Regions from separate parts of the Acetobacter fabarum genome, predicted to be linked through region 3. Evidence: predicted binding sites of a transcription regulator. Region 3 holds the regulator's gene; each other region holds the start of a gene.

What was found. Region 3 encodes LexA, which represses DNA repair genes until DNA is damaged. Its sites were predicted from a motif close to TGTTCTANNTANGTTC; they were not measured.
Region 1: radA (DNA repair protein RadA) is a predicted target of LexA. The motif match lies at 4,795-4,810, and genes of this name have one in related genera.
Region 2: dinB (DNA polymerase IV) is a predicted target of LexA. The motif match lies at 5,552-5,567, and genes of this name have one in related genera.

The regions. Positions count from the first base shown of each region.
Region 1 covers NZ_JAKVNI010000001.1:2,735,943-2,745,757, forward strand. The annotation lists gene LKE65_RS12725 (amino acid permease) at 1-1,055, opposite strand, end outside; gene LKE65_RS12730 (hypothetical protein) at 1,125-2,612, opposite strand; tRNA gene LKE65_RS12735 (tRNA-Gly) at 3,231-3,304, opposite strand; gene radA (DNA repair protein RadA) at 3,362-4,753, opposite strand; gene LKE65_RS12745 (MlaE family ABC transporter permease) at 4,976-5,761, shown strand; gene LKE65_RS12750 (ABC transporter ATP-binding protein) at 5,773-6,561, shown strand; gene LKE65_RS12755 (hypothetical protein) at 6,650-6,793, shown strand; gene LKE65_RS12760 (DUF3772 domain-containing protein) at 7,146-9,569, shown strand; gene LKE65_RS12765 (replicative DNA helicase) at 9,659-9,815, opposite strand, start outside.
Region 2 covers NZ_JAKVNI010000001.1:1,087,010-1,096,824, reverse strand. The annotation lists gene LKE65_RS05280 (hypothetical protein) at 1-29, opposite strand, end outside; gene LKE65_RS05275 (hypothetical protein) at 85-381, shown strand; partial or broken gene LKE65_RS05270 (cell division protein ZapA) at 385-573, shown strand; RNA gene ssrS (6S RNA) at 733-888, shown strand; gene LKE65_RS05260 (5-formyltetrahydrofolate cyclo-ligase) at 875-1,459, shown strand; gene LKE65_RS05255 (TIGR00282 family metallophosphoesterase) at 1,493-2,308, shown strand; gene LKE65_RS05250 (NUDIX hydrolase) at 2,381-2,782, opposite strand; gene LKE65_RS05245 (TIGR01459 family HAD-type hydrolase) at 2,788-3,663, opposite strand; gene LKE65_RS05240 (quinone-dependent dihydroorotate dehydrogenase) at 3,660-4,733, opposite strand; gene LKE65_RS05235 (hypothetical protein) at 4,898-5,497, shown strand; gene dinB (DNA polymerase IV) at 5,603-6,682, shown strand; gene LKE65_RS05225 (transporter) at 7,204-8,163, shown strand; gene LKE65_RS05220 (M16 family metallopeptidase) at 8,244-9,815, opposite strand, start outside.
Region 3 covers NZ_JAKVNI010000001.1:2,345,802-2,355,616, reverse strand. The annotation lists gene LKE65_RS11020 (alpha/beta fold hydrolase) at 1-413, shown strand, start outside; gene bioD (dethiobiotin synthase) at 410-1,810, shown strand; gene lexA (transcriptional repressor LexA) at 1,880-2,533, opposite strand; gene LKE65_RS11005 (molybdopterin molybdotransferase MoeA) at 2,619-3,890, opposite strand; gene rpmG (50S ribosomal protein L33) at 3,960-4,127, shown strand; gene LKE65_RS10995 (FtsB family cell division protein) at 4,240-4,569, opposite strand; gene eno (phosphopyruvate hydratase) at 4,747-6,027, opposite strand; gene LKE65_RS10985 (DUF3429 domain-containing protein) at 6,208-6,684, shown strand; gene thiO (glycine oxidase ThiO) at 6,791-7,759, shown strand; gene thiS (sulfur carrier protein ThiS) at 7,780-7,977, shown strand; gene LKE65_RS10970 (thiazole synthase) at 7,983-8,759, shown strand; gene LKE65_RS10965 (thiamine phosphate synthase) at 8,756-9,364, shown strand; gene recG (ATP-dependent DNA helicase RecG) at 9,407-9,815, opposite strand, start outside.

The sequences.
Region 1 (9,815 bases), 390 kb from region 3:
ATGGAGGAAAACGCCACCAGAGTGCCCGCAATGCTGCTGACCGTAATGGCGAGCCTTGGCGCGGAACTGGCGGAACGGCGGGTCAGGAACGCCGGAGCATCGCCCTGTGCGGCCAGTTCGGTCAACACGCGCGAGGTAATATACATGGCGGAGTTAAGGCAGGAGAGAATGGCGCTCAGCACCACAATGCGCATCATCATGCCCGCACCGGGAATGCCCATTGTATCCATGGCGGTTACAAAGGGGGACCGCCCGGCCACAATGCTGTTCCAGGGCACAACAAGCAGGATCATGGCAACAGAAGCCAGATAGAACAGGGTTACGCGTGTACCAAGGCTGCGGGTAACCCGTGCCACGTTCTTGTCCGGCTCGGGGGATTCGCCGGCCGCAACCGTTGCAATTTCCGACCCCATCATGGTGAACAGAATGGTGGGAATAATGGACAGCACCGCCACAATGCCATGCGGCATAAGGCCACCATGCCCCACAAGGTTATGCCATGCCGGTACGCCGGGGCCAAAAACATGCACCACATACAGCGCGCCAACAGCCACAAAAGCCAGAATGCTGAACACCTTGACTGCGGAAAGCCAGAACTCGCATTCTCCAAACACGCGCGGAGCCGCAAAATTGACCAGTTTAAGCAGCACGATCAGCCCAATGGACAACACCCATATTGGCAGGTGAATCCAGTCCTGAATCAGGATTGCTCCGGCTATGGCCTCGCTCCCCAGCACCACAACCCAGAAAAACCAGTAAAGCCAGCCCGAGGTAAAACCCAGCCTGTCCCCGTGTGCGGCGCGGATATATTCTACAAACGAACCACGGCCGGGGTCTGCCACCACCATCTCGCCCAGCATGCGCATGACCAGAATAACCAGTAGCCCGACCATGACAAAAGCCAGCAGAACCGCCGGACCTGTCGCCTGAATTGCAGCCCCGCTCCCCACAAACAGACCCGCGCCAATGGTCCCGCCCAGCGCGATCATGGCGATGTGGCGGCTCCGTAGCCCGGTGGCAGGTTTAACGGTGGGCTTGGTGTTCTGCTCAGCCATTGAGGGGTCCTTTATTCTTGTTGGCTTGGTGCGTTCATAACTCAAGAGGAATAAACTGGGAAATGCCCCTTAAAAGTGCTTGTAAAAATATGCCTCAACCACCCCGGCGTGATGGCCAATTTTGGGCATGGGCTGGCTCCCCGGCACCCCGGCTTTAGACAGGGCCCGCCCGGCCGGTCCGGCAAAGGCGGCCCCGCCAGCCAGTGCGGCGGATGTGTTTTCGTCCAGCGTGTATTCAACCGAGGCATCCAGCTCGTCCGATACATGGCGGCCGGTGTTTTTGAGCCCCATGCCCGAAACATGGATAAGCGACAGGTCATAAAAATGCAGACCAAGCTTGACCTGATCACCCGGGCGAATCAGGTGCACGGGAGGGATCACGGTCAGGTCAATCTGGTGGTCCTCCAGATCGGACAGGGGGGCCAGATACATGCCCACAATTTCGCCCGGCCAGTAACCGCCATAAGTGTAGCGCTTACCATCATACAAAAAGAACGTATCGTAGTTGTGCTTGACGCCCCCCTTGGCATTTTTGCCGCCACCAAAGCGGGTGTAACGGTAAAAAACATGCGGGGTCCATGGCAGCATGGAAAACGTATAGCCCGGCTCAAAATACATTCCGTAAGCCGAGACCCCTTTATACCCGTTGCCCGGGTGGCTGTTCTGCTCCGAAACAAAATTGCCATAGAACGTAAAGTTCTTGGAAATACCCATGGCCTTGACCGGCAGCACCGTGCCACCCCAGCTCAGGGCAGCCACATTCATGCCATTCCGGTCCGCACGGGTTGAATAATCATAATGGGCGGATGTATCGGCATCCCGCACATGAAAATAGGTGAGCGTTACATAAGCGGCGCGGTCGGCATAAACCGATGCCCCATGCCCGCCAGCCTTGTTGGCAAACCATGTCACGTCAAACCCGACAAAACTGGTTTTGGGCCGGTCAAAGCCCCGGTCGATATCGTTATCCGAATTGCTTTCAAGCATGAACACATCGGCGCGGATGGGGTCACCTTCCAGCTTGATCACCCCAGGGCCGGAAAAGGCAAAACGGGGCGCATACCACCATGCCCCGCGCTCGCCCGAGCTATAGGTGCCCTTGCCGATCAAAAACCCGTCATCCACCGCAAAAGCCTGACGTCCGCCCTGAACGGTAAAAACCTGATGCCCACCCGCCAGACGCACCGGCACACGCACCCCGGCATAGGCTTCTTCCAGATAGATCGAGCGTGGGGTACCCGATGTTTGCGAAACCTGCTCGGCATCCCCATCCCCCAGGGTGGTTGCACCAATGGCTGAGGCATTGCCAATGACATCAAACCCCCAGCCGGTCTTCCATTCCCCCTTAAGCATGGGCTTGCCATACAGTTCGCCATAAGTCGTGTTTGCATGGCGTGTGTAACCACCCGAAGCCCGGGGCGCGTAGGACCCACCGCCAAAATTGGTGTGCGGCAGATGGAACGCAGCCCCCCCAATATCCAGCCCGCTCTGGATGGTGACGCCACTAATCGAGATAAGCGTCTGTTCTGCCTGTGCGGGCACGATCTCGCCCAGCATGCTGAGCAATAGGGAACAGAAACCAAACCTGAGCGCGCCGGAAAGCCCTGCCCCCGCCGCACGGGCAGAACATGCGCGCCCCCGGCCAGCAGGGTATGGCTGCACAGCCTGAGCGGGAGCGTAACAGAACAGGCCAACATGATTTTTGGGTGTTTGCAGCAGACCAATCACGCCCAGAAGCACTCCCCTTGAAAATAAGCTATAGAACCCGCGCACCCACAGTCCGGGCCAAGCAATGACATATAATCATCGCATTATCCTATAATATGTTCAAGATGATATAAGAAAAAATACGTAACAGCCTTACTTATGCATTCTTTAAACCACTCCACTACAGATACAAGTAATGGGGTAATTTTATATCGTTTCTTTTACGGTTCATCCTGAAAAATAACCTTAATATACCGATACCGAAATAATATACACAGTAATCAATTCAGCCCCTGTTAACCGCGCCCGCCCAATATATTTTAATGGATACATAAAGCATGGCCTGCCGCACCCGCTTATTGCGGGTAAAATGCAGGCACACAGCCCCTACACCCCACCATGCCCAGAAGCAGGTTTAGCGTGGACCGAAAATATTTTTTGCCAGAATTATTTAGGGGAAAGCACGCATGGAGCGGATGAGGGGAATCGAACCCCCGTATGCAGCTTGGGAAGCTGCCGTTCTACCATTGAACTACATCCGCATAGCGCGTGGGCGGCTTATAGCGCGCTCCAACACGACTTGCAATGCCATACGGATATTATTCCGCCTCCACATCCGGGCCAACCAGATCGGAAATATGGCCCAACTCAAGCAGGCTCATGCCTTCAGGCGGGCGGGAGCGCGCACTCCCCCGGGCTATACGGCGTGGCAGAACGGCCTGTGTAAAGCCCAGCTTGGCGGCCTCTTTTAGCCGTGCATCCGCCTGCGACACCTGCCTGACCTCCCCCGACAACCCGACCTCTCCAAAATACACGGCACCGGGGCTTGTGGGCACACCACTGGCGGCAGAAACCAGAGCCGCTGCCACAGCCAGATCGGCCGCAGGCTCAACCACCCTAAGCCCACCGGCCACATTAAGGTAAACATCCATGCCCGATAGCTTGAGCCCGCAACGTGTTTCCAGCACTGCCAGCAGCATGGCCAGACGCCCGCTATCCCACCCCACCACGGCCCGGCGGGGCGCGCCATCCCCCCCTTTGGGGGAGAGAAGCGCCTGTACCTCCAGCAGCACGGGGCGCGACCCTTCCAGCCCTGCAAACACGGCGGAACCGGCAATATTGCCCCGCCGCTCGGCCAAAAACAGGGCAGAAGGGTTGCTGACCTCCTCCAGCCCACGGTCTGTCATGGCGAATACGCCAATTTCATCTGTCGCGCCGTAGCGGTTTTTGGCAGCGCGCAGAATACGGAACTGGTGCCCCCGGTCGCCTTCAAAATACATGACCGCATCCACCATGTGCTCCAGCACACGCGGGCCAGCCAGTGCGCCCTCCTTGGTCACATGCCCGACCAAAATAAGACTGAAGCCCCGGCGCTTGGCGGCCCTGATCAGCTCAAACGCGCAGGCCCGCACCTGCGAGACTGTTCCGGGCGCGCTATCCACCGTTTCCAGCCACATGGTCTGGATGGAATCGATCACCACCACCTTAACGTCCGGCTCGGCTTCAAGCGTTGCCACAATATCCGCAACGTTAATGGAGGCCGCCAGGTCCAGACTGGATTCCACAACCCCCAGACGGATGGCGCGCAGGCGGATCTGGTCCACCGCCTCTTCCCCCGAAATGTAGAGAACCCGCTCCCCCTTGCCCGCCAGACGGCTGGCCGCCTGCAACAGCAGGGTGGATTTGCCAATACCCGGGTCCCCCCCGACCAGCACCACAGAGGCCGGAACCAGCCCCCCGCCCAGCACCCGGTCCAGCTCCGCAATACCCGTGCCCGTGCGCGGGGGAAGTTCAACCTTGCCCCCCAGCCCATGCAGTTGCACACGCCGCCCCTTGCCTGCGCGGGGGGATGCCGAGGAGGCCGCCAGAGGCTCCACGGCCATTTCTTCCAGCGTATTCCATTCCTGGCAGGCATCACACTGGCCTGCCCACTTGGCATGAACAGCGCCGCACGCTTTGCACACATACTGGCGGGACGTTTTTTTGGCCACGAAGACTCCCCTGTTCCTGCCCTGCTGGAGCGTTATAAATGGAATAAAACAAGAACAAACTCAAGCCCCGGCACAGGCAGTGCCCCACACCACACCAGTGCGAGACCTCCCCTCCGGGCCGACAAAACAAAACCATGCTTTGACGAACCCGGCCCGAACGGGTTACGGCTCACACCACAGCAGACCCAGACCACACACAACAGGAACAGACAGCCCGAACCCATGGATATGGTGCTTGATCTTGTGGCCCGCACAGGCCGCGCCACACTCTCGCTTATCCGCAGTGCGGGCGCTCTGGCGCTCTTTGCACTGGCAGGGTTGTCCCACATTCTGCGGCCACCGTTCTATGGACGTGTGTTTGTACGCACGTTTCTGGAAACCGGGTTTTTCTCCCTGCCGGTTGTGGCCCTGACCGCCCTGTTCTCGGGCGGGGTTATTGCGCTGCAATCCTATACGGGTTTTGCACAGTACCACGCCCAGAGCGCCATAGCCGGGATTGTGGTGCTGGCCGTAACCCGCGAACTTGGGCCCGTGCTGGCTGGCCTTATGGTGGCTGGCCGTGTGGGGGCCGCCATGGCCGCCCAGATTGGCACCATGCGCGTGACCGACCAGATTGATGCGCTGAGCACGCTCTCCACCAACCCCATGAAGTATCTGGTCGCCCCCCGCCTGCTGGCAGGCATGATCGCCCTGCCCCTGCTGGTTCTGGTAGCGGACGTACTGGGGGTGGCTGGTGGCTTTACGGTTGCCGTGGTCAAGCTCGGGTTTTCTCCCACCGCTTATATTACGGCAACGCTTAACTCGGTTAAGGTCATGGACGTAACGGTGGGGCTGGTTAAGGCCGGGCTGTTCGGGTTCCTGATCACGCTCATGGGCTGCTATTATGGCTATAACAGCAAGGGCGGGGCCGAAGGCGTAGGCTCTGCCACCACATCGGCCGTTGTGGTGGCCTCCATTCTACTGCTGGCCTTTGACTACCTGATTACAGACCTGTTCTTCTCACAATGAGTGCCGCAGCCATGGACCAGAGCATGACCAGTGCTCCCCCCAAAATCCGTATTCGGGACCTGCACAAATCCTTCGGGGATAAAAAGGTGCTTGATGGCATTTCGCTCAATGTGCCGCAGGGAACGTCGTTTGTCATTATTGGCGGGTCAGGCTCTGGCAAGTCCGTTCTGCTCCGCTGCATTCTGGGCCTGATGACCCCGGATTCGGGCAGTATTGAAATTGATGGCGAGGACGTACTTGCAGCCTCCGCCAAGCGGCGCGACCAGCTCCGTAGCGAAATTGGCATGCTGTTCCAGAACGGCGCGCTGTTTGACAGCCTACCCGTATGGGAAAACGTGACCTTTGGCCTGCTCGCCCTCAACAAGCTGACCCGTGCCAATGCACGCGACAAAGCCGGGGCCATTCTGGAGCAGGTGGGGCTGGCCCCATCCGTGGGGGACCTGTTCCCTTCCGAGCTGTCTGGCGGCATGCAAAAACGTGTCGGGCTGGCGCGCGCCATTGCTGCCCAGCCCAACATTCTGTTTTTTGATGAACCCACAACCGGGCTGGACCCGATTATGGGTGCTGTCATTGACGGGCTGATTGTGGATTGCGTTAAAAAGCTCGGATCCACCGCCATTGCCATTACGCATGACATGGCCTCCGCCCAGCGGATCGGGGATGAAGCCGCCATGCTCTACAAGGGCAAACTTGTCTGGCAGGGGGCTGCGGCATCGCTCATGGACAGCGGCAACGATTACGTGGACCAGTTTACCCACGGCCGCCGCCAAGGCCCGATTACCATGGAATTAAGACGATAACGATTTTAACGGCCTTCTAATTACCTTGCCCATGGCAGGCGGGAATGAGATAGAGACACTCATATCCATTTGTGGAGAAAGACACATAATGAAACGTGCGGTTCTGTTGCTGGCATGCGCGCTTGGACTTTCCGCCTGTGGAATGTTCCACCACCCTCCGCACCAACTGACCAAACCCGCACAGTGGGAGCCCTTGGGCTACCACGACCACCTGAGCAGCAGCGACAACTAACCCGCTACAAGGCAACCCACGGGGCACAACACAGGGTGCCCCGGGCGGGCCTATCCGGGCGCAGGCGGGTATAAGCAGCACGCACCCCGTGGCAACTGGCAGCAGGGTATAAAATACATCCTGCCATCGGGTGCAGACCGCGCAAGGGCAGGCCAGTAATGCCCGTATGCTCTACAGTATGGCCCTTGCCGCCAGACCGTTTTCAAAAAAGATAAACTTTTCTCACATTAATCCGGCCATGGTATAAAGCTCCCCGGCTTTGCGCCATGGCGGCATGCAACCTGTTATCCGCCCTGATCGTTTTAAGCCGTAATGTTTCTTTTCCACGGCGCAAGGTTGCCTGATGCTTCGTATGCCTGTCCGCGTAGTTTTTTTACTTTCGCTCTTCCTCTTTTCCCTTCCCGGCCTGTCCGCTCCGGCTGGTGCGCAGAATACCGACCAGCCCGTAACGGCAGGCAGTGCGCCTACCCCCCTGATCATGAGCGCGCAGGATATTGTTTCTGACAAAACGCTTGATGAAATCGGGGCGGAAATCCGCTCGATCTACACAAGTGGCATAGCGGAACAGCAGGCAGGGCACAGTGCGCTGGACCTGAGCGCGCTGCTCCAGCGTGCAACGGCGGTTTCCACACGCACAGACAGGTTGATGGCGCGGATCAAGCCGTATCAGGACATCTACCAGAACTTTGTGGATATTCTGGGCAAGCCCCCCGCCAAGGATGACCCACCCGAAGCCGCATCCATTACCGAACAGCGCGCAAGCCTGAACCGGCGGCAAAAAGATATTTCCGCCCGCATGACCCGGCTCAGGCTTTATCAGGTCGAGGCGCAGCAGCTCGTGAATGAACTGCGCCAGCATGACAGCGCCATCCAGCAGGCCACGCTGTGGCAGCAGATGCCCTCCCCACTTGGGGTCAACTTCTGGTCGCAGTTTGTACAAAGCGCACCACAGGATGGCCGCAGGCTGAATGCACTTGGGGCCGAAACCCTTGCCATGCTGGCAACAGCCCTGACCGGCAAACGGGTTTTTATAACATTGGCCGGCCTGTGTGCATCCATTCTGCTGCTGGTCGGGTGGCTGAACGCACGCAAACCCGTGCGCCTGCTGTGTAGCCGCTTTTTGCCCACAGGCCGCGTGCGCCCCATTGCCGCAACGGTTCTGTGCGGGGCAATAAGCGTGCTGGCCTGCGCCATCTCCTTTCAGGTTTTCTGGAACACGCTGGCATTTGACAACCCCGCTGTGGGGGATGATCTGGACCAGCTTGCCAGCATGGTTGCCACACAAGCCCCCTTGTGCGGGTTGGTGCTTGAGCTTGGGTTCTGCTTTTTAAGCAGCAAGGCAGAATGGCGTGTTTTCAACATGTCGGACGATCTGGCCCGCAGCCTGCGCCTGTTCCCCGCATGGTTGGCCATTGCCATGATCGTACGGGGCATCCTGCGTTATGTGGATACGCAGAGCGGGCTTTCCCTGCTGAGTGTGCAGCTTATGGATGGGCTTTATACCCTTGCGGTCAGCCCGCTCCTGTTTGCCATTCCGCGCAAGCTGCGCCTGACAGCCGCACAGGATCAGGAGGAAGATGCCGAACCGGGCGTAACGGAGCAGACCCCGCCACTCGCACAGTTCCTGCGCAGCATGGCCATGGGTATTTCCATCATCTGCTGGATTGCAGTACTTTCGGGCTATATTCCCCTCGCCTACACCCTGATCTCGTGGGTGAGCGTCATGGCGCTGAGCATGACCACGCTCTTGCTGCTGTCCATGCTCACAACCGCCATTGGGGGCGCACTATTTGCCTCCCGCGCGCCGCTGGGCCGCCATCTGGTGGAACTGGGGCTGCCACCGCGCCTGATCAATCAGGCCAGCATTCTTATCCCCGGCCTGATCAACGTGCTGCTGCTGGCTGTAGCCTATGCCGTGGCCACATCGGGCGCCAATTTTGACCCGCCCCAGATATGGCAGCAGCTTTACTCCCTGTTCCACGGCACGGAGGACAGCAATACATCCTCCGTCTCGCTCGATGCCATTCTGCTGTGCGTTGCCTTGCCGCTGGTGGGGTACCAGGCCATCAAAATTGTTAAATCGTGGTTCCAGCAAAGGTTTTTCCCCGCCACCAATCTGGACATAGGCGCACAGGCCTCCATCCTGAGCATACTGGGGTATGCGGCATGGATCCTGATCGGGCTGGCCATGTTTGCAGCCCTTGGGGTTACGGTCAAAAGCATGACATGGGTTGTCAGCGCCCTGTCGGTGGGGATTGGTTTTGGCCTGCAATCCATTGTGCAGAACTTTGTATCAGGCATTATTCTTATGGCCGAACGCCCTGTCTCTGTTGGAGATGTGGTGACCATTGCAGGGGTTACCGGCAAGGTGGAGCGCATTAGCGTACGCTCCACGGACATAAGGCTGGACGACAAATCCACCATGATTGTCCCGAACTCGCAGTTTATTACATCGGCGGTCAAAAACGCCACACGGGCACAAAAGCCCGGCGTGTTTACCGTGGAACTGGACCTGCCCTTTGCCTCGGACCTGAACAAGGCCAGCAGCGTGGTTATTGCCACCCTGAGCGCTTGTGCCGATACCGACCCGGACAGCCCCCCGACCGTAAGCATGACATCGGTTGCCGATGGCTCGGCCGTGCTGACCGGCTCAGCCAAAGCACGCGACGGGGTGGAAATAAAAACAGCCCGCAGCAGCGCGCTGTTTGCAATCTGGCAGGCGTTTCAGGAAAACGAGATCCCCGTCACATTCCGCCAGACCGTGCGCGCGCCCTAAGCACCCGCCCACAACAGCAAAAAGCCCGGCCCCATTATGGGAGCCGGGCTTTTTTACGCGCAGGTCACGCCAGCCAGACGGGCTGGGCATTACTGCTCGTGAATATTATCCAGATCGGCAAAGCGTGTGTATTCGCCTTCGAAGAACAGGTTAATGGTGCCTGTTGGCCCATGACGCTGTTTTTCCAGAATCAGTTCGGCCTTGTTATGGACCAGCCCCATCTTGCGCTGCCATTCGTCCATGGCC
Region 2 (9,815 bases), 1.3 Mb from region 3:
GAGAAAAGTGGCCTGTTTTCCGTGAGCATGCTTGACGCAATCGCTTTTGCAGGTGATTCCTTACCCCAAGAGAAGGGAAAAGGAATGCAGGATCAAGACGTGGAGCCGCACTCACCCCAAGGCAACAGCTATGCCAGCATGCACACCCGCGCAAGACCTGCGGAAGAGTCCATTACCCGGCTGGACCGTGCGTTGCAGCGCATTTCCTTTGCTCTTGATAAGCAACAGCAGGCAAAACAGAACCGACCGGAAACCGACCGGCAGGAACTGCTGGCCAACATAGATGCGCTGATCATGCGCGTGCGGGACATTCTGGACCAGACGGGCCAGGCCACACCTGGCCAAGACCCGCTCCTGCCCCGGCATGAGGAAGGGAACTGACCCATGGCGCTTGTTTCGGTCAATATCAACGGCCACAGCTATACAGTCGGGTGCGAAAACGGGCAGGAACGCCACGTTCAGGCCATGGCGCATCAGGTTGAACGCCGTGTACAGCAGGTCCGCAATCTGGGATTTAGCGGTGAAACCCGCGTGCTGGTACTGGCTGCACTGCTGATGGCGGACGAAATTCAGGACCTGTCAGGCAGCCGCGTGCCAGAGAGCACGGCACTGGCAGCCCTGGACGCAGAACGCCTGCGGGCGGAACTGGCCCTGACCAACACCCGGCTGGCTGATCTGGCCGATACTGCGGAATCTCTTGCAGCGGAGATGGAGCGCGCCTACATAGAAGATGCGGGGCTGCCCGACGCGTGAGGCAAGTCATCCCCTGGGCCGATAAGCACTTCCTAGGGAGCTGGCTCTGTTGTGGCCCTGGTCACATTACCCGGCGCCCACCTGCACTAGCAGGTCCTGGAGGTTGAAAGACCCACGGTCCATGGTGGCTCCGCACATCCCCCCCCCCTGCAATGACCCGCCTGACATTGCGCAGCGCAAAAAAACCCTGCGGGTTGAATGCCTTGCCGCCATGCGTGCGCGCGATTACGCACGGGATTGGGGGATTATCCACCGGCTGGAGCCTTTACTGCGCGCAAGCACCGGCCCCATTGCCTGCGTGTGGCCGCTCCCGCACGAGGTGGACCTGCGCCCGCTCTGCCAGGCTCTGGCGCAAGCGGGTAAAACCGTTGTACTCCCCCAGACACCAGCGCGGGGTTCCCCACTGGTTTTTCGCCAGTGGCAGCCCGAATCCACCATGCTGGCGGGCCGCTTTGGCACACACCACCCCGATGGCCCGATTATGGAGCCTGCCCTTGTGCTGGTCCCCCTGCTGGGGTTTGACCGCAGCGGCAACCGGCTGGGTTACGGCGGCGGTTATTACGACCGCACACTGGCCGCCCTGCCCCATGCCGCCAGCATAGGCTATGCTCCCTCCACACAGGAGGTGGCACACCTCCCCCGTGGCCCCCATGACCAGCCCCTGAACTGTATTGTAACCGAAAAGGAGGTTATTCGTTTTGGCTAACCCACACCCCTGCACAGTGCGAAAGACCCACGCGTGAGAATTCTGTTTTTGGGCGATATTGTCGGCCGCACCGGGCGTGATGGCGTTCTTTCCCGCCTGAGTGGCCTGCGCACACAACTGGGGCTGGACCTTGTGGTGGTCAATGCGGAAAACGCAAGCCACGGCTTTGGCCTGTCCCCTGCCATTGCCACAACCCTGCTGCAAAGCGGCGTGGATGTGATTACTCTTGGCAACCACGCATGGGACCGCCGCGACCTGATCGGCCATATTGATGGCGAGCCCCGCATTATCCGCCCGCTCAACTACCCGCCGGCAACGCCGGGGCAAGGGAGTGTGGTGGTGGCGCTGGCCGATGGCCGCAAGGCGCTGGTGGTCAATGTAATGGGGCGGCTGTTCATGGACCCGCTGGACGACCCCTTCCGCTGCACCAACGACTTGCTGGGCAAGCACCGCATGGGTGCCACGGTACATGCCATTGTGGTGGATATTCATGCCGAAGCCACAAGCGAAAAATGGGCCTTTGGCCATATGCTCGATGGCAGGGTGTCCCTTGTTGTGGGCACCCATACCCACACCCCCACAGCAGACCACCGTATTCTGGCCGCTGGCACTGCCTTCCAGACCGATGCCGGCATGTGCGGGGACTATAACAGCGTGATCGGCATGACCAAGGAACCCGCCGTTGCCCGCTTTGTGCGCAAAATGCCCGGCGAGCGGCTCCAACCCTCCGAGGGTGAGGCCACGATCTGCGGCATTATGGTGGAAACGGACGATGCAACCGGTCTGGCCCGCCGCCTTGCCCCCTTGCGGCAGGGGGGACTACTGGCCCAGACCCTGCCGGATTTCTGAACCGCCCCAAACATCCGCCACAGGCAAACCCACCAGCCCACCACACCATACGGCGGGCTGGTGGCAAGGCGCCTATTCCGCCTGCGCGTTAAATGCCTGCACGGCAACCTGTGTGGCTGTGGTTAACGGATGTGGCAGGGCATTCAGGGCAAACCACCCCAGACCATCATGTTTATGGGGCTCGCATAACTGGGGTTCGCCCTGCACTGGGCCTGTTCTGTAAACCGGGGCCACCCAATGCGTGCCTGCGGCACGGTCAATCTGGTCCACCACGCACAAAAGGGGACCGGGTTGCAGTTCCAGCCCCACTTCTTCGCGCACTTCACGCATGGCGGCCTGCGCTGCGGTTTCGAACAGGTCCACCTTGCCACCGGGTAAACCCCAGCACCCGGCCTCTGGCGCCTTGACCCGCCGGATCAGCAGCAGGCAGCCATCACGCAGAATAAACGCGCCACACCCAACCGCTGGCTGCACGGGTGTTACCACACCAACCTGTGCACCGCAGCCGTTGGCCGCAGACCAGCCGCCTGAGCCTCGGCCGTGGCCAGAGCCATGTCATTGCCCACCATTTCCTGATGAATGCCGCCCAGAATCCACAGGCTGTCCACCCCCACGGCGGCAGCCCCCCTGATGTCTGTCCCCAACGCATCCCCAATAGCCAGAATACGTGTGCGGGGCACGTCCAGCATATCAAACACGGGCTGGTACACACCGGGGTATGGCTTGCCAATCCAGCGGACATCCCCGCCCTGTTCGGCATAAAACGCAGCCAGAGCGCCAGCACAGATCTGCCGGTTACCCCCCTTGACCACCACCTTGTCGGGGTTGGCGCAGATCATGGGCAGCTTGCGGGCAAGGCAGGCACGCAGTTCGGGCAGATAGGGGTCCAGCGTTGCAACGCCCCGCTCCAGATCCGGCCCTGTGTTCATCACAAAATCGGCCTGTTCCACGTCTGTTACGCGCTGGATGTTCAGCCCTTCGTACAGCCCCAGATCATGCACACCGCCAATATGGAGCACCTTGTGGCCCAGGCGGGCAAACCATGGGTCTGCCTTCTCCTTCATCTGGCGGTGGGTTTCCTGCCCACTGGTCATGACCCCGTTGTAAAGGGCACGGTCTACGCCAAACCCTTCCAGCTGGGTGGCGATTACCGCAGCAGGCCGGGGCGCGTTGGAGAGCATGATAACCCGTTTGCCCGCATTATGGAGTGCACGCAGGCATTCCAGAGCGCCGGGATAAGGGTTTACGCCATCATGCACGGTGCCCCACAGGTCTATGATGTAGCCATCATACCGATCAGCCAGCGCTTCCAGCCCGGCAATCTGGGGGAGTGACCAGTCTGTGGTGGTGCTCACAGGTCCACCCCACGCACATCATCCAGTGTTTCTATGCCTTGTGCACGCATGATCTGAAGCATCTCCCGCTTGAGACGGGCAATAAGGGCTGGCCCCTCATAGGCAAAGGCCGTGTAAACCTGCACCAGATCGGCCCCAAGGCGGATACGGTCCAGAATATCCTGCCCGCTCTCGATCCCCCCGCAGGAAACAAGAGCCAGACGGCCAGCGGCAATATTGGCAACAAGCCGCAGCATCTGGGTTGAGCGCGCAGCCAGCGGTCGGCCGGAAAGCCCACCGGATTCGCCCTTGTGCGGGCTGCGCAGGCTATCGGGGCGGGCCAGTGTGGTGTTGTTGATGATCAACCCCTGCACACCGCCCTGAATTGCGGCTTCCACAATAGGGGCAATGGCATCGTCTTCCAGATCCGGGGCCAGCTTGACCAGCAGGGGCGGGCGTTCGGGGTGGCGCGCTGCAATGGCGTCCAGAATCCCCTTGAGCCTTGCCGCATCCTGCAACCCGCGCAAACCCGGCGTATTGGGGGAAGAGACATTGAGCACAATGTAGTTCACATACGGTTTGACCCGCGCCACAAGAGCCGGGTAGTCCCGCTCGGGGTCCGCACCGGTTTTGTTGATGCCAATATTGGCCCCCACCGGCACACCGGCTCCCCCTGCCCTGCCAGATGGCAGCGGCCGGGTCAGGCGGGCAAGGCGCACGGCAAAGCGGTCTATCCCCTGATTATTGAACCCCATGCGGTTGATAACCGCCCGGTCCTCCTCCAGCCGGAACAGCCGCGGCTTGGGGTTGCCCGGCTGCGGGCGGGGGGTCACGGTCCCGGCCTCAACAAACCCGAAACCCAGACGGGCGAGCGGGCGCAGCACGCGGGCGTTCTTGTCAAACCCGGCGGCTATGCCAATGGGGTTGGAAAAACGCATACCCAGCGCGCGCGTGGCAAGGGCCGGGTCATCCTCGGGGCGCTTGAAGGGGACGGAAATGCCCAGCGTAAGGGCATCTATGGCAAGCTCATGCGCTTTTTCGGGGTCAAGTTTGCGCACAAGCGGCAGGGAGAGGGATGCTAGCACTGACATGCCCTTTGTACTGCCCCAAGCCGCCCCCTAAGGAAAGAGAAAAAACCAGCCCCGCGACCACACGATTATTGCTCAAAGTTTTACTTGCAACTAAGAGTGATTCTCATTTAATGATCCTCCATGATCGATAGCTAGGGAGGGAGGCGTTGCCTCCGGATCACGCCATGCAGCATACACCTGTGTACCTTACCGACCTTGCCGCAAGTGAACGGCTGACCCTGTGGACCATCCGCCGCCTTGCTGGCGCCCCTCCCCCCTGCGGAGCAGCACCCGGTGCATCGGGCAGCCTGTTCCTGCCCTGCTTCCGGCAGGAGTTTATGGCTGTCTCCCAAGCTTTTCAGGATGCGCTAACCGACATGGCCGCGCATGAAATGCCCGCACTGGATATTTGCGCAGGCAGCACACTGGCCGTAACCGAAACCGAGTATAATCTGCTCCTCGCCACCGAAGCCGCACAGAATGAGCGGGAAACGGACATGCAGGCCCTGTTGAGCCCCCTGCTCCCCTTTGCGCGCCTGCGCCAGCGCATGGTAGCGGCCCTGACCACTCTGGGCGCATGCCTTGCGGGCGCGGGCTACTGGCTCTCCCACCATGCGGCGCGCCCTTTGCAGCAGCCCGTAGCCATGCCGCGCATGAGCCGTGCCGCCTACCCTGCAACCGCAGCCCTTTCGGTCGCACGGTGGCATGATCTGGATATGAGCATCGCCCATTCGTGGCGTTATGCGCCACCACGCCGCAATTTTGCGCAACACAACCCGGGTTAAGCCTGCCGGGCACACCACAGCTTGAGCACTGCGCAGGAATAAGCCCGCAAGGCATGTTCTCTTTCTGTTCCATTTTGGTGCGGTTCATGCCATAGTGGCCGGGCCATGCCTACGCCCATACGCCGCATTATCCACATCGACATGGATGCATTTTATGCGTCGGTCGAACAACGCGACAACCCGGCCCTTAAAGGGCGACCGGTTGCCGTAGGCCATTGCCAGGAACGTGGCGTTGTGGCCGCCGCCAGCTACGAAGCCCGCAAATTTGGCGTGCGCTCTGCCATGCCCTCCCTTATTGCGCGGCGCAAATGCCCCGAACTGGTTTTTGTTCCCCCAAGGTTTGATGCCTACAGGGCTGTATCGGCCCAGATTCACGCCATTTTTTCACGCTATACATCTCTTGTTCAGCCGCTCTCGCTGGATGAGGCTTATCTGGACATCACCCAGCCCTTACTCCGCCGTGCCTCCGCCACCGCCATTGCGGAGGAAATCCGGGCCAGCATTTTTGAACAGACCGGGCTAACCGCCTCTGCCGGGGTTTCCTACAACAAGTTTCTGGCCAAGCTGGCATCGGACTACCGCAAACCCAACGGCCTGTTTGTTATTCCACCGGGCATGGGGGAGGCTTTTGTAGCACCGCTGCCGGTTGGCACCTTCCACGGCGTAGGCCCGGCCACGGCCCGACGCATGAACGGTCTGGGCATTCATACCGGGGCAGACCTGCGCGCCTGTGCACTGGATATTCTCAAACACCATTTTGGCAAGGCTGCCACGTTTTACCACGGCATTGCCCGCGGCGTGGACAACCGACCAGTTGAGCCCAACAGACCAAGAAAATCCCTTGGAAAAGAAACAACTTTTTTACAGGACCTGCATGCCGCCCCCGAGCTGGAACAGGCCATGGACAAACTTGTAACACTGGTCTGGGCTGGCTGCCTAAAGCGTGAGATCAGCGGGCGCACGGTCACACTCAAACTCCGCCATTCGGATTTTACACAACTGACGCGCAGCCAGTCCTTCCCCCATCCCATCCAGAACGAAACCGCCTTGCGAGACGCCGGGAGCCGGCTACTGGCCCCCCTGCTCCCCCTTGCCAAGCCCGTCCGGCTTTTGGGCATATCGCTTGCCGGGCTGAGTGTAGCGGGGCAGCCTGCGGCAGACCGCCAGCTTTCCCTGCTGCCATAAGGCAACACGTGCAGCATAATCCGCTGCCAGATTGACCACATCCAGTACAACACAGAAAATGTTTTGATTTCAAAATGTGTTGAAAGTCAACATTCCTTCATCACAAGGAAAACCCGCCAAAAATTGCGGATACGCAAAGACTACAGGGCAAACAACAAAACCCGATACCCAGCAGATACACTAATTTTGATCCCGTAAGCATCTTTACACCCGCGATAATTCAGGGCAACCGATACAGTTCCATTACAAAACAGTGTCTCTGTAAGGTTGGCTGAATGACTGCGCCCCCCTCCCCGTTTTCCAACGTCGTACCCACTGGCGCAGTCAAACCCGCACACAAGCGCCCATGTGGGCACAAAACAGGGCCAGCACCCGCAGACTTGCCGGGCAGGAACGGCACAGCAGACGCCCCCATGAGCACATTGCTGATACAGCAGGCCAAGCGGTTTTTTGCCCGCACCTGCCTGTATGGTTCCATGCACTGGCGTTTACCTGCCACACTTGGCGTGCCAGCCCTTGCCATGGCCGCCACGCCCACTTGGGCAGCCGATGCAAACAGCACCACCACCACACAGACCCAGAGTGAGCAGGAGGCAAAACCGCAGTGGTACACTGGCTCCCTTGTCTCCCCCTCCGGGGCCATGACCAAAAAAGGCATGATCGCGTGGGAACCGTACATGACCTACAGCCAGCCGGTTGGGCAGTTTAACAGCAATGGTGTGAGCCAGCCCATGCACCCACGGCAAAAAGCCGTTAGTAATTTTACGCTGTATAAATACGCAATTACGGATGCGATCAGTATCCAGCTAACCCCCGTTATCGAGTATCGCTGGAAAAAAGGTGACAACACCAGCAGCGGTTTAAAGTTTGGTGACCTGCCGGTGGACCTGATGTGGCGTTATGTGGATGCAGACCCCAAACGCTACATACCCGCCCTGAGCGTTTTTGCAGGTATGGCCATGCCTACGGGGGATTATAACCGGCTGGGCCGCGTGCAGGATGGTGTGGGTGCTGGCACCTACACTTTTCGTCTGGCGTTAACAGAACAATCCACCTACACCCTGCCCGGCCAGCATGAGCTACGGTTGCGGGTATGGAGCACCTTCCGGCGTGCGGTCACAACCGCACATCTGCATGACGTAACCAGCTATGGCACATCAGCAGGTTTTAAAGGCCGGGCACAGCCGGGCATGTATGGCGAGAGTGGTTTTTCGCTCGAATTCGGCATTAACCAGAAGTGGGTTCTGGCCCTTGATCTGGCGCGGGACTGGTCCAACGGCTCTCATTTACGGGGCACAACCGCCACAGGCAAAAAGGTTGATACCATAGCCCAGTCCTCCGGTGACTGGCAGATTGCTCCTGCCATTGAGTATAACTGGTCCCCCCGCTTTGGGGTTATCGCAGGTGTGTCCACTTACTTTGCCGGCCACAACACAGGTTTGGACGTATCACCCCAGGTTGCGTTTAACAGTGTCTTCTAACACTTAATGCAATACAAAACAGAACGGCGGAAAGAGAACTTTCCGCCGCCTGCATAAAACACCTGTATATTCTATGTCTTTTACAAAGACGGAGCAGGCCCCTTAACAATGGATGCCAGATCATCCGGGCGGATCCACTGGCGGAATGCGGCCTGCACATCTGCGCCGGTTGCATTGTAATAGGCCAGTGCCCCGCGGTCTGCATTATCCAACGGCAGCCCCAGATCGGTCAGATGCAGGTACTGCGCTGCAATCCGGTCCAGACTGGCGCGGGCCAGAGGAATACTCCGCAGAAGTGACGCCTTGGCCAGAGCCAGTTCATCATCCGAAGGAGGGGCCGACTGCATGGCCTTGATGTCCCGCACCGCAGCGGCCTGTGCCTTGCCGACCTTATCGGGGTCTGCGCCGTAATTGACCGTGTACAGGCCACGGGTGCGCCCCCACTCGAACGCGCTCCCCACTGTGTAAACATACCCGGTTTTAACACGCAGGTCGCGGTACAGGCGGGAGGAGAACAGACCGCCCCCCAGCACCTCATTCCCCAACTGGAGCATAAAGTGGTCGGGCTGGGCCGCAGTCAGGCCCAGTGTTTCGGCCAGAACCACTTCGTCCTGCACACTGCTCTTATCTGGCACCTGTGCGTGGGATGCCTTGCTTAGGGGCACGGCTGGCAGGTCAATATCGGGTGCGGGGCCATCGGCTTTCCAGCCCCCGAACGCCTGTTCCAGCACAGCCTGTGCTTTTTCCGGGGTTACGTCCCCGGTCACAACAATGGTTGTTCTGTCTGGCCGCCAGACTTTTTTGTAATAGGTCTGCACGTCATCACGCGTCACACTCATGATGGATTGCGGTGTGGCTTCGCGCAAAGTGGGGTCTTTGGGCGGCAGCACAGCCATTTTTATGGCCCGGTTAAACAGATGGTCAGGCGAGAGCAGTTCCCCTGCCTGTGCCTGTGCCGTCTGCTGACGCACAACCTGAAAATCCTTGTCTGCAAAAGCCGGGTGCAGCTCATTATCAGCCAGCAGGGCAACACCTTTTGCAAAATCGGGTGTCAGAACCTGAAGGGAGAAGCTGCTCCCCGCACTTTCCCATGCAGGAATATCGTCCAGCGCTTTCTGGAAAGCCAGCCGGTCATACTGCGTAGTTCCGTAGGAGAACAGGGCTTCGGTAACGTCATTCACTCCATCCTGTCCTGCGGGCTGCTGGAGGGAGGGGGTCTGCCGGACCTGCCCGCTGAGCTGAATGGTATGGCTGACATGGGCCGGCCAGACGATCAACTTGATCCCGTTGGACAGGGTGCTCACATAAGGCTGGGGTGTGGGTTCAGGCTTGTCCAGCTTGAGCAGGGCTTTTTCTGCCCAATCCGGCAGTTTGACCGGCTTATCGGGGGAAGACGCAAAGGACTCAGCCCCGCCAAACCCTTTGCCCGACACAGGATTACCCGAACTTTCCGGCGTGAGTACGGCAGAAACCGCATGGGCCGGGTTAAGCAGGGTGGCAGCCAGTTTGTTCACCGCTTCTGGTGTTACCGCCTGATACGCGGCAACCAGATCCCCCGGTGCGTCCAGCCCCTGAAAAGCCAGCGCCGTGGACCAGGTGGAGGCCAGACCGCTGACCGAATTGGCAGCAAACTGCATTTGGGCAATCTCGCG
Region 3 (9,815 bases):
TTGCCGCCTTTGCTGCGCGGGGGAGCTTTGCCTCTGGCGTGCCTGCCCGGGTTTTGCAGCGTATGCTCAAAGGACTGTCAAACACGCCGGAAAAGGTTCTGGCCGATTTTTACAACCTTTGTGGCGCATCTGGCTCCAGCAAGGTGCCATGTGTACCTAATCTGCGCGACGGGCTGGACCTGCTGCTGGCAGGCGATGCCCGGCCCGCACTGGCAGCCAAGGCCGGTCAATACGGTATTCTGGCTGCCCGGCAGGACCCGGTAGCCACCCCCGCCATGACGGAGCAGAGTTTTGCCGGGTGCGCAGCCGTGCAGTGGGTGGACGGCGGGCACCTGCTCCCGCAAACGGATGTGTCAGCCTGTGTGACGTTCCTACAGGCTGTGCGCAGAACAATGGAACAGGACGTACAATGACAGACCCGCAGCACAGGGAGCGGATACGCCGCAGTTTTGACCGAGCCGAAGGGTATGATGGTGCCGCAACGCTGCAACGCCTTGCCGCCCACAACCTTGCCGCACGGCTTGTCCGTGCGCTGGACGGCAGAAAACCCACCCGTATTCTGGAAATAGGGTGTGGCACCGGCCTGCTGACTGAACTGTTGGCCCGGAACTGGCCGGAAGCACAGATTGTCGCAACCGATTTTGCCCCGCAAATGCTCGAACGCGCCAGATGTCGCGCCATCCCGCGGACAGAGTTCAAACTCATGGATGCTGCCAACCCCACGGTTGAAGGCCCGTTTGATGTGGTCTGCGGTAATCTGGTCATGCAGTGGCTGGAGCAGCCTGAGCAGGTAATGGAGCGGCTGGGTGGGCTTTTGGCTCCGGGTGGCGTGCTGGCGGTTTCTACCCTGCTGGACGGGACATTCGCGGAGTGGAAAGCCGCCTGTGCGAGCGAAGGTGTGCAACCCGCCACACCGCATTACCCGCAGGCCGGGCAGATACAGGCATGGACGCCATGGCTGTTCGCAGGTCTGTGGGAGAGCGAGAGCTGTGTGCAGGCTTTTGGCTCCGGTCTGGAGTTTGTCAGGCACCTCAAGGCAACGGGTGCTTCTGTTCCACAGGCCGGGCGTAAACCAATGGGGGGGGCAGCGCTCCGGCGGGTTGCGCGTAGGCTGGACCACTCCGGAGCCGCCATAACGTGGCAACTGGCCTATGGCTGTTTTCGCAAGCCGCTAGTTGCGGGGGTGTTTGTTACGGGTACGGATACGGGGGTGGGTAAAACCCTTGTTTCCGCCTGTCTGGTCCGGCGCTGGCAGGCCATATACTGGAAACCCCTGCAAAGTGGTCTGGCAGATGAGGCAGGAGATACCACCACCGTTGCCCATCTTGCGCAGGGGGCTGAGTGTTTGCCACCCGCTGGGGCGTTTCAGGCTTCGCTTTCCCCTCAGGCTGCAGCCGAGGCCGAGGGCGCGCATGTAAGCCGCGCCCAGCTTGCCTTGCCGGAAGTTGAGGACGGCAGGCTGCTGGTGGTGGAAGGTGCTGGTGGGGTGATGGTTCCCGCAACGGATGAATTGATGATGCTGGACCTGGCCGCAATATGGGGGCTGCCGGTTGTGCTGGTGGCCCGCAGCGGGTTGGGCACACTCAACCATACACTGCTTAGCCTACAGGCATTGCGTAGCCGTGGCGTAGCCGTGGCGGGGGTTGTGCTGAATGGCCCGCCTAATCCGGCTAATAGCCGCACCATTGCGCAACTGGGCAAGGTCCGTATTCTGGCAGAAGTGGGGCATATGCCTGCACTGTCCTCCGCTTCCGTAGCAGAGGCGGCCGCCACATTCCCGGCGTGGGAGGCCGTTTGCACAAGGCCTTGACGGCATGTGAGTGTTTACAGGCAGGAAAATCACAAAGGCCACGTCCTAATCAGGCGTGGCCTTTGGTGTTTAGTACTGGCGGATCAAACCAGCCAGATGGCCCTGAATAACCAGCCGTTCAGCGGGAACAATGCGGGTTTCGTAGCGGGCATTGGCGGGCTCAAGGGCGATCATGTTGCCTTTGCGGCGCAGGCGTTTGAGTGTGACTTCCTGCCCGTCAATCAGGGCAACGATAATCTGCCCGTTTTCGGCCTGATCCGATTTTTTGATAATGACCTGATCGCCATCCAGAATCCCGGCTTCGATCATGGAATCCCCGGCGACTTCCAGCGCGTAATAATCCCCCGACCCCAGCATGTCCGCGGGGATGGAGAGGGAGTTGGACGTATCTGCCAGTGCTTCAATCGGCAGCCCGGCGGCAATGCGGCCATAAAGCGGGATTTTAACCGGGTCCTGCTTTTGCCGGGTAAAACTGCCACGAATGACGTTGGTTGGCAGTTCCTCCTCCATTTCGGGGAGCTGGATGACTTCCAGCGCGCGGGCACGGTGGTGGTGGCGGCGCAGAAAGCCGCGTTCTTCCAGCCCCGAAATCAGGCGGTGGATGCCGGACTTGGAGCGCAGGCCCATGGCCTCACGCATTTCGTCAAAAGAGGGGGAAAAGCCGGTCTGCTTGAGGTGCGAATCAATAAAAAGAAGAAGCTTGTGCTGTTTTCGGGTCAGCATGTCGCACCTCGAGCTGTCTGTTTGTAATGGAACATCAATCTTATGGTTTGTTCTATGTAAGTTCTTGTTTTTGTCAATATCAAAATCAGGGCAGGGGCATAATCTGGCACGCTTTGCCTGCTTTTTGGGCGGGGTCGTGGGGAGGGCGTATAATCAGCGCCTGACTTTTGGACAGAATGTTCAGCTGTGCAGAATCCTGCGGCCCAAACGGGGTGGCAACAAGCTGGCCTTCCTGCGTGGTCTGGAGTGTGGCGCGCAAAAAATCCTGCCGTTGGTCATTTTCGGGCACATCTGCACCCAGGAGTGCGGTCTGGGTTGGCATGGTGTTAGCCACGGTAATGCCCATAAGCTTGTGCAGGGCTGGCAGCACAAACACCAGACTGCAAACCAGTGCTGCCACGGGGTTGCCGGGCAGGCCAAGCACAGGCATGCCGTGGAGTGTGCCAGACATGAGCGGCTTGCCCGGACGCATGGCAATTTTCCAGAAGTTCTGGACAAGCCCGGCTTTTTCCAGCGTCGGGCGCACCAGATCGTAAGCACCTACACTGGCGCCGCCAATGGTGATCAGCATGTCCAGATCACGGGTATGGGCAAATGCGTTGGAGAGCGATGTGGCGTTGTCACGCGCAACGGGCAGCACAATGGAGTCTGCCCCATTCTGCCCCAGCAGGGCTGCCAGCATGAAGGATGCGGAATTGAAAATACCATCAGGCGGGGCAGTGTCACCGGGCAGGAGAATTTCATCCCCCGTAGCCAGAATCCCCACACGGGGGCGGCGGAACACTGGTAGCCAGACCAGCCCGCCGGCGGCTGCCAGACCTATATCCCGCGGGCCGAGTCTGCTGCCTGCGCTCAACAGCACGGCACCTTGGGCAAAGTCCTGCCCCTGCCGGCGAATAAACTGCCCTGCCTTGGCAGCCTGCGTTAGCGTGATCTGCTGGCCTGCTCGCTGGGTGTTTTCCTGAATAATAATGGCATCTGCCCCGGCTGGTATCTGGCTTCCCGTAAACAGCCGGATACATTCACCCGCAGCCACGGTGCGGGCAGACGGTCTGCCTGCGGGGGCCTCGTCTATAATCTGCAATACAGCGCCGGGCCGGGTATCTGCCGCTCTTACGGCGTATCCGTCCATTGCAGACACACAGACCGGTGGGTTGGCCCTGCGTGCATGCACGTCCTGGGCCAGAATGCGGCCGCATGCAGCACTCAGGGCGACGGTTTCCTGCCCGCACGGCAGCAGATTTTCCAGAATTCTGGCCCGCGCGGTTGCCACATCCAGCATGAATTCGTCTCCTTTTGGCGTCCGTGGCGCCATATTGATGTAAGAAAGCTTGACCTTTTGCCTTTGTATGCGCATTTTGCCGCAACTTGAACACCGCCGGAGCCGTATGGACCGGCTCTGTAAATATGTTCTGCTGAGGAAGTCATGGCCAAGACCAACGTCATCAAGATCCGTCTCGTCTCGACGGCTGACACCGGTTACTTCTATGTGACCAAGAAAAATGCCCGCGCTCACACGGGTAAAATGGAACTGAAGAAGTACGACCCGGTTGCACGCAAGCACGTCGTATTCCGTGAAGCCAAAATTAAGTAATTCTGGCCAGATCGGTATCTTATAAAAAAACGGCGCCATCGAGCGCCGTTTTTTTATGCGGGCATACAGGCTCACGCCCGCTTAACCCGGCTTGGATATATGTTGGGTAGGCTTAAAAAAGCGGATCGCGCCGGTCGTAGGGGATAACCACATCATTGCGGTTGGCCATGTTCAGCATGGCACGGGCGCGTTCATCCAGAATATCTGTATCCAGCGTGTTTTCACGCAGGCCATTGACGCGGCGCTTCCATGCGTTCTGTTCGGCCTGCGCATCTGTACGGGCCTGCTTGGCCTGTTCAAGCAGGCCAAGCTGCTGCTGGTAGGCCTGCATGCCGTGATCGCCCTGTGTGGCGTTCCAGCCAAAATAACCGGCAATGCTTAAAAACGCCAAAGGTGGCACCACGGCGCGTACAACGCGGCGAAAGAAACGGCCAATCTGCACTTTTGGTCAGCTCCTTGCCAGAGTCGTGGTTACCAAGAGACATGAATACAGAGTAATCTGTAGCCCATGTTACGCCAGATGGGGAAGGGCGTTGCATACAAAAAAAGCCGGCCCCAAAAGGGACCGGCCTGATCTGACGTGGCACAGGGGCAGAACAGGCTGCCCGCGGCACAGTTTTTAGCTGTTTTTAAGGATCGTACGGCCTGCATACTGGGCGGCTGTAACCAGTTCCTGCTCAATACGGATGAGCTGGTTGTATTTGGCAGTCCGATCGGAGCGGGAGAGCGAGCCGGTTTTGATCTGCCCGCAGTTGGTTGCAACGGCCAGGTCGGCAATGGTGGAATCTTCCGTCTCACCCGAGCGGTGGCTCATAACGGCGGTGTAGCCCGCCCGGTGGGCCATTTCCACAGCCTGAAGGGTTTCGGTCAGTGTGCCAATCTGGTTGACCTTGACCAGCAGGGAGTTGGCAATGCCAGCCTTGATCCCGCGGCTGAGGCGTTCGGGGTTGGTTACAAACAGGTCATCGCCGACGAGCTGCACTTTTTTGCCCAGTGTCTGCGTCAGCAGTGCCCAGCCTTCCCAGTCATCTTCGGCCATGCCGTCTTCAATGGAAACAATCGGGTAGCGGTTGACCAGATCTTCCAGATAAGCGGCCATGCCTGCGGAATCGAGGCTCTTGCCTTCACCTTCCATGACGTACTGGCCGTTTTTGAAGAATTCCGTGCTTGCGCAGTCCAGTGCAAAGGTTACGTCCTGCCCGGGGCGGTAGCCTGCGGCTTCCACGGCGCGGGTAATAAAGCCCAGTGCTTCATCAGCAGATTTAAGGGCCGGGGCAAAGCCACCTTCATCACCAACATTGGTGTTCAGGCCCGCAGCGCTCAGCGCTTTTTTGAGCTGGGCAAAAATTTCAGACCCCCAGCGAATGGCGTCCGCAACGGTTGGCGCACCCACGGGCTGGATCATGAATTCCTGAATGTCGATCGGGTTGTCCGCGTGCTGGCCACCGTTGACAATGTTCATCATGGGAACAGGCAGGATGTGGGCAAAAGACCCGCCAACATAGCGGTACAGGGGTACTTCCTGCTCTGCCGCCGTTGCCTTGGCCACAGCGAGTGAGACACCCAGAATGGCGTTGGCCCCCATGCGGCTTTTGTTGGGTGTGCCATCCAGATCAATCATGGCGTTGTCGATGTCGATCTGGTCAGAGGATTCTGCACCCTGTAAGGTGGGCAGGATTTCGCTCTCAATGTTTTCAATGGCGCGGAGTACGCCTTTGCCACCATAGCGCCGTGCATCACCATCGCGCAGTTCCACGGCTTCATGTGCGCCGGTTGACGCGCCAGAGGGAACAGCCGCGCGGCCTTTGGCACCGGATGCCAGTTCCACGTCCACTTCCACGGTGGGGTTGCCACGGCTATCCAGAATTTCACGGGCGATAATGTCAACAATGGCGCTCATGGTGTTTGTTCCTGCTTGTCAGTGGCACTGGCTGGGGCCGGTGCCGTCGTTTCTTATTCTTGATCTATGACGCAACCTGCATGGAGCTTTTCCTCCACGCGGTTGCTAGTGGCAGCGTCTTGGGCTTTTCTGTCAACACTGAGAACAAGAAAATACAGAGAAAAGGGTGTCTGTTCCCCTATGAAGAAGCTTCCGTTTCTGGGTGTGGTTCTGATGCTGGCAGGGGTTGTGCCCTATGTCTTATGCACATGCGCCATAGTGTTTTACGATTCCCGCATTCCCGTGCCCAACCTGCTTATGGCCGAACTGTTTTACGGGGCCATCTCCCTTTCCTTTATTGGTGCAGTGCACTGGGGGCAGGCGCTGGAGATGGAACGCACCATTATTGTGGCATCTGCCGCACGCACGGACCATGTGCGTCTGCTGGTGGGTGTTGTGCCCGCCCTGCTGGGCTGGGTTGCAGCCTGCACGGGGTTTATGTGGCAACCATTGGCCGGGATTGCCGTGTTGATAGTTGCATTCGCGCTTGTTGCCGTGGCTGAGCGCGCGGCATGGCGGCGCGGCTGGGTGCCGCCGGGTTATATGGGTGTGCGCTGGATTGTAACGGCGGTTACGGAGTGTTGTCTGCTTATGGTGCTGCTGGTTCGTTTTTTGTGAATGGCAGACGCTGGACCGGTGCGCTAAAAGTTACGCCGGGTATGTTATAACACGCAGGTATCGCATTAAGGCGCGCATATCAGTCAGGAAGTGGAAAGCAGGGCTTATGAACGGCAAACCGCGCATTCTGGTAAAAGGTGCTGGTGTGGCGGGGCTGACCGCCGCCGTAACACTCGCGGAGCGTGGCGGGGTTGTAACCCTGTATGACTGCGCGGAGCGGGTCGGGGCTGGTGCATCGTGGATGGCGGGCGGCATGCTGGCCCCATGGTGCGAGGCGGAATCGGCCCCGGCGGAAGTTACTGCCCAGTCGGTCGATTCGGTGGACTGGTGGGCAACCCATGTTCCCGGTGTTGTGCGGCAGGGCAGTCTGGTTCTGGCCCCCGCGCGTGATGTGGGGGAACTGGCCCGCTTCGGGCGACGTACCTCGCACTACGAAACCGTGGGTGAGGCCGATATTGCACGGCTGGAGCCGGACCTTGCCGGGCGTTTTCAAAAAGGCCTGTTTTTTGCGGATGAAGGGCATGTGGACCCACGCAAGGCTCTGCCTGCACTGGCCCATGCGCTGGAGCAGATGGGAGGGCAGGTTCTGGTGGCTCCCGAGCCAGCCCCGGATGAGGCCGGGTTTGACTGGGTGGTGGACTGCACGGGTCTGAGGGTAAGGGATCAGCTCGACCACCTGCGCGGTGTTCGTGGCGAAATGCTGCTGCTCCATTGCCCGGATGTTATTCTGCACCGGCCCGTACGCATGTTGCACCCGCGTATTCCGGTTTACATCGTGCCGCGTGATAACCATGTGTTCATGGTCGGTGCGACCATGGTGGAAAGTGAGAATGCAGGCGGCATGACCGTACGCTCCATGATGGAGCTGCTCAATTCCGCATGGACCCTGCACCCCGGCTTTGCCGAAGCGGAAATTCTGGAAATGGGAACAGGCCTGCGCCCATCCTACCCCGATAACATGCCCCGTGTGGTGCGGCAGGGACAGCATATTTATGTTAATGGCATGTACCGTCATGGTTTTCTGCTCTCCCCCGCTCGGGCACGGGAGGCCGCAGATCTGGTTTTTGGGTCCTAAACCCCAAGGAGTAATGCCCGATGAAAATAACCGTCAATGACGAGGCACAGGACGTGTCCGCCACAACCCTGGCAGGGCTGATTGATGAGCTGGGATACGCCGGTGCGCGGATTGCCACCGCGCTGAATGGGCAGTTTGTGCCAAAAACCGAGCGCGAGCGTGCAGCACTCGCAGCCGGTGCGCGGGTGGAAATTGTCGCCCCCATGCAGGGGGGATAAAAAGCATGACGGCATTATTTTACGGGCAGGCACTCTCCTCCGCCCTTATGCTGGGCACAGCGCAGTACCCATCCCCTGAAATCCTGCGCGATGCCGTTCTGGCCGCGCGTCCGGGGGTGTTGACCGTATCCCTGCGCCGTGAGTCCGCGGGGGAGCGGGCCGGGCAGGCGTTCTGGTCTTTGGTGCATGAGCTGGGTGTGCCCGTTCTGCCCAATACGGCGGGGTGCCACACGGTCAAGGAGGCCGTAACAACCGCGCATATGGCGCGCGAGGTGTTTGGCACGGACTGGATCAAGCTTGAGGTGATCGGTGAGGCCGATACACTCCAGCCCGACGTGTTCGGGCTGGTGGAGGCCGCACGGATTTTGAACGAGGAAGGGTTTAAGGTTTTCCCCTACACCACGGAAGACCTTGTGGTGGCCGAGCGTCTGCTAGCCGCAGGGTGTGAGGTGCTTATGCCGTGGGGGGCGCCCATAGGCTCGGGCAAGGGGCTGAACAACCTGTTTGGCCTGCGGGCCATGCGGGCACATTTTCCCTCCGTGCCGCTGGTGGTGGATGCAGGTATTGGTGTGCCCTCCCACGCCGCTCAGGCGTTGGAACTGGGGTATGATGCCGTGCTGATCAACACCGCCGTAGCCAAGGCGGGGGACCCCGTGCGCATGGCGCAGGCTTTTGGGCTGGCTGTGCAGGCCGGTATGCTGGCACGTATGGCCGACCCGATGGAAGCGCGCGATATGGCTGCCCCATCCACCCCCGTTGCAGGAAAGGCATTTTTGGGATGAGCGCACTACCACAGAAGTTCTACCCGGTTGTGGATCACGCCCAGTGGGTCAAGCGCCTTGGCGCTGCGGGTGCGCGTTTTATTCAGCTACGGCTCAAGGACCTGCCGGAGGAGGAACTGCGCGCACAGGTGCGTCTGGCGCGCACATATGCGGCAGAGCATGACGTTTGTCTGGTGCTGAACGACTTTTGGCAACTCGCGCTGGAGGAGGGGATTTCCTACATCCATCTGGGGCAGGAAGATCTGGATACGGCAGACATGCCGGCTATTCGCAAAGCGGGGCTGCGCGTGGGCATAAGCACGCATTGCCCGGAGGAACTGGAGCGTGCTCTGGGCCTGACCCCCGATTATGTGGCGCTGGGGCCGATATGGGAAACCCGGCTCAAAAAAATGGCGTTTGGCCCGCAAGGTGTGGATAAACTGCGTGAGTGGAAGCAGCGTATCGGCACCATGCCATTGGTTGCCATTGGCGGCATAACGCTTGAGCGTGCGCCGTTGTGCCTTGCCGCCGGGGCGGATTGCGTTTCGGCCGTATCCGCCTTTACCCAGCACGCGGACCCGGAAGGGCAGGTCCGGGCATGGCTGGAGGCCACCACAGGCGTGTGATGCCAGCGGTGGTGCACCGCTTGCCCGCGCGGTGGGTGCGCCTTAACCGCCGCTAAAAATGCGGGAGGCATCCGCCTTGCCAAAAAGGGTCAGCAGCACACGGGCCGAGGCCCGGAGCCGGTAGGTGCCGGTTGGTCTGGCCCCTGTGTCGGGCAGAATACGCTGGGCTTCGGCGTGGGCGGTGTCGAGCAGCAGGTCAACCAGAATTTCCGGGGCCATGCGGTATTCGGGTAGGCCCGACTGCCTGCGGCCGGTCGCTTCCCCCCCGCCACGTAGGCGAAAGTCCTCATCCGCGATCAAGAAGCCATCTTCCGTCTCGCGCAGGCAGGCCAGCCTGCGGCGGGCTGTCTGCCCCAGCCCGGCATCATGCAGCATCAGGCAGTAAGAGGCCTTGGCCCCCCGGCCCACGCGCCCGCGCAACTGGTGGAGCTGGGCAAGGCCAAAGCGTTCA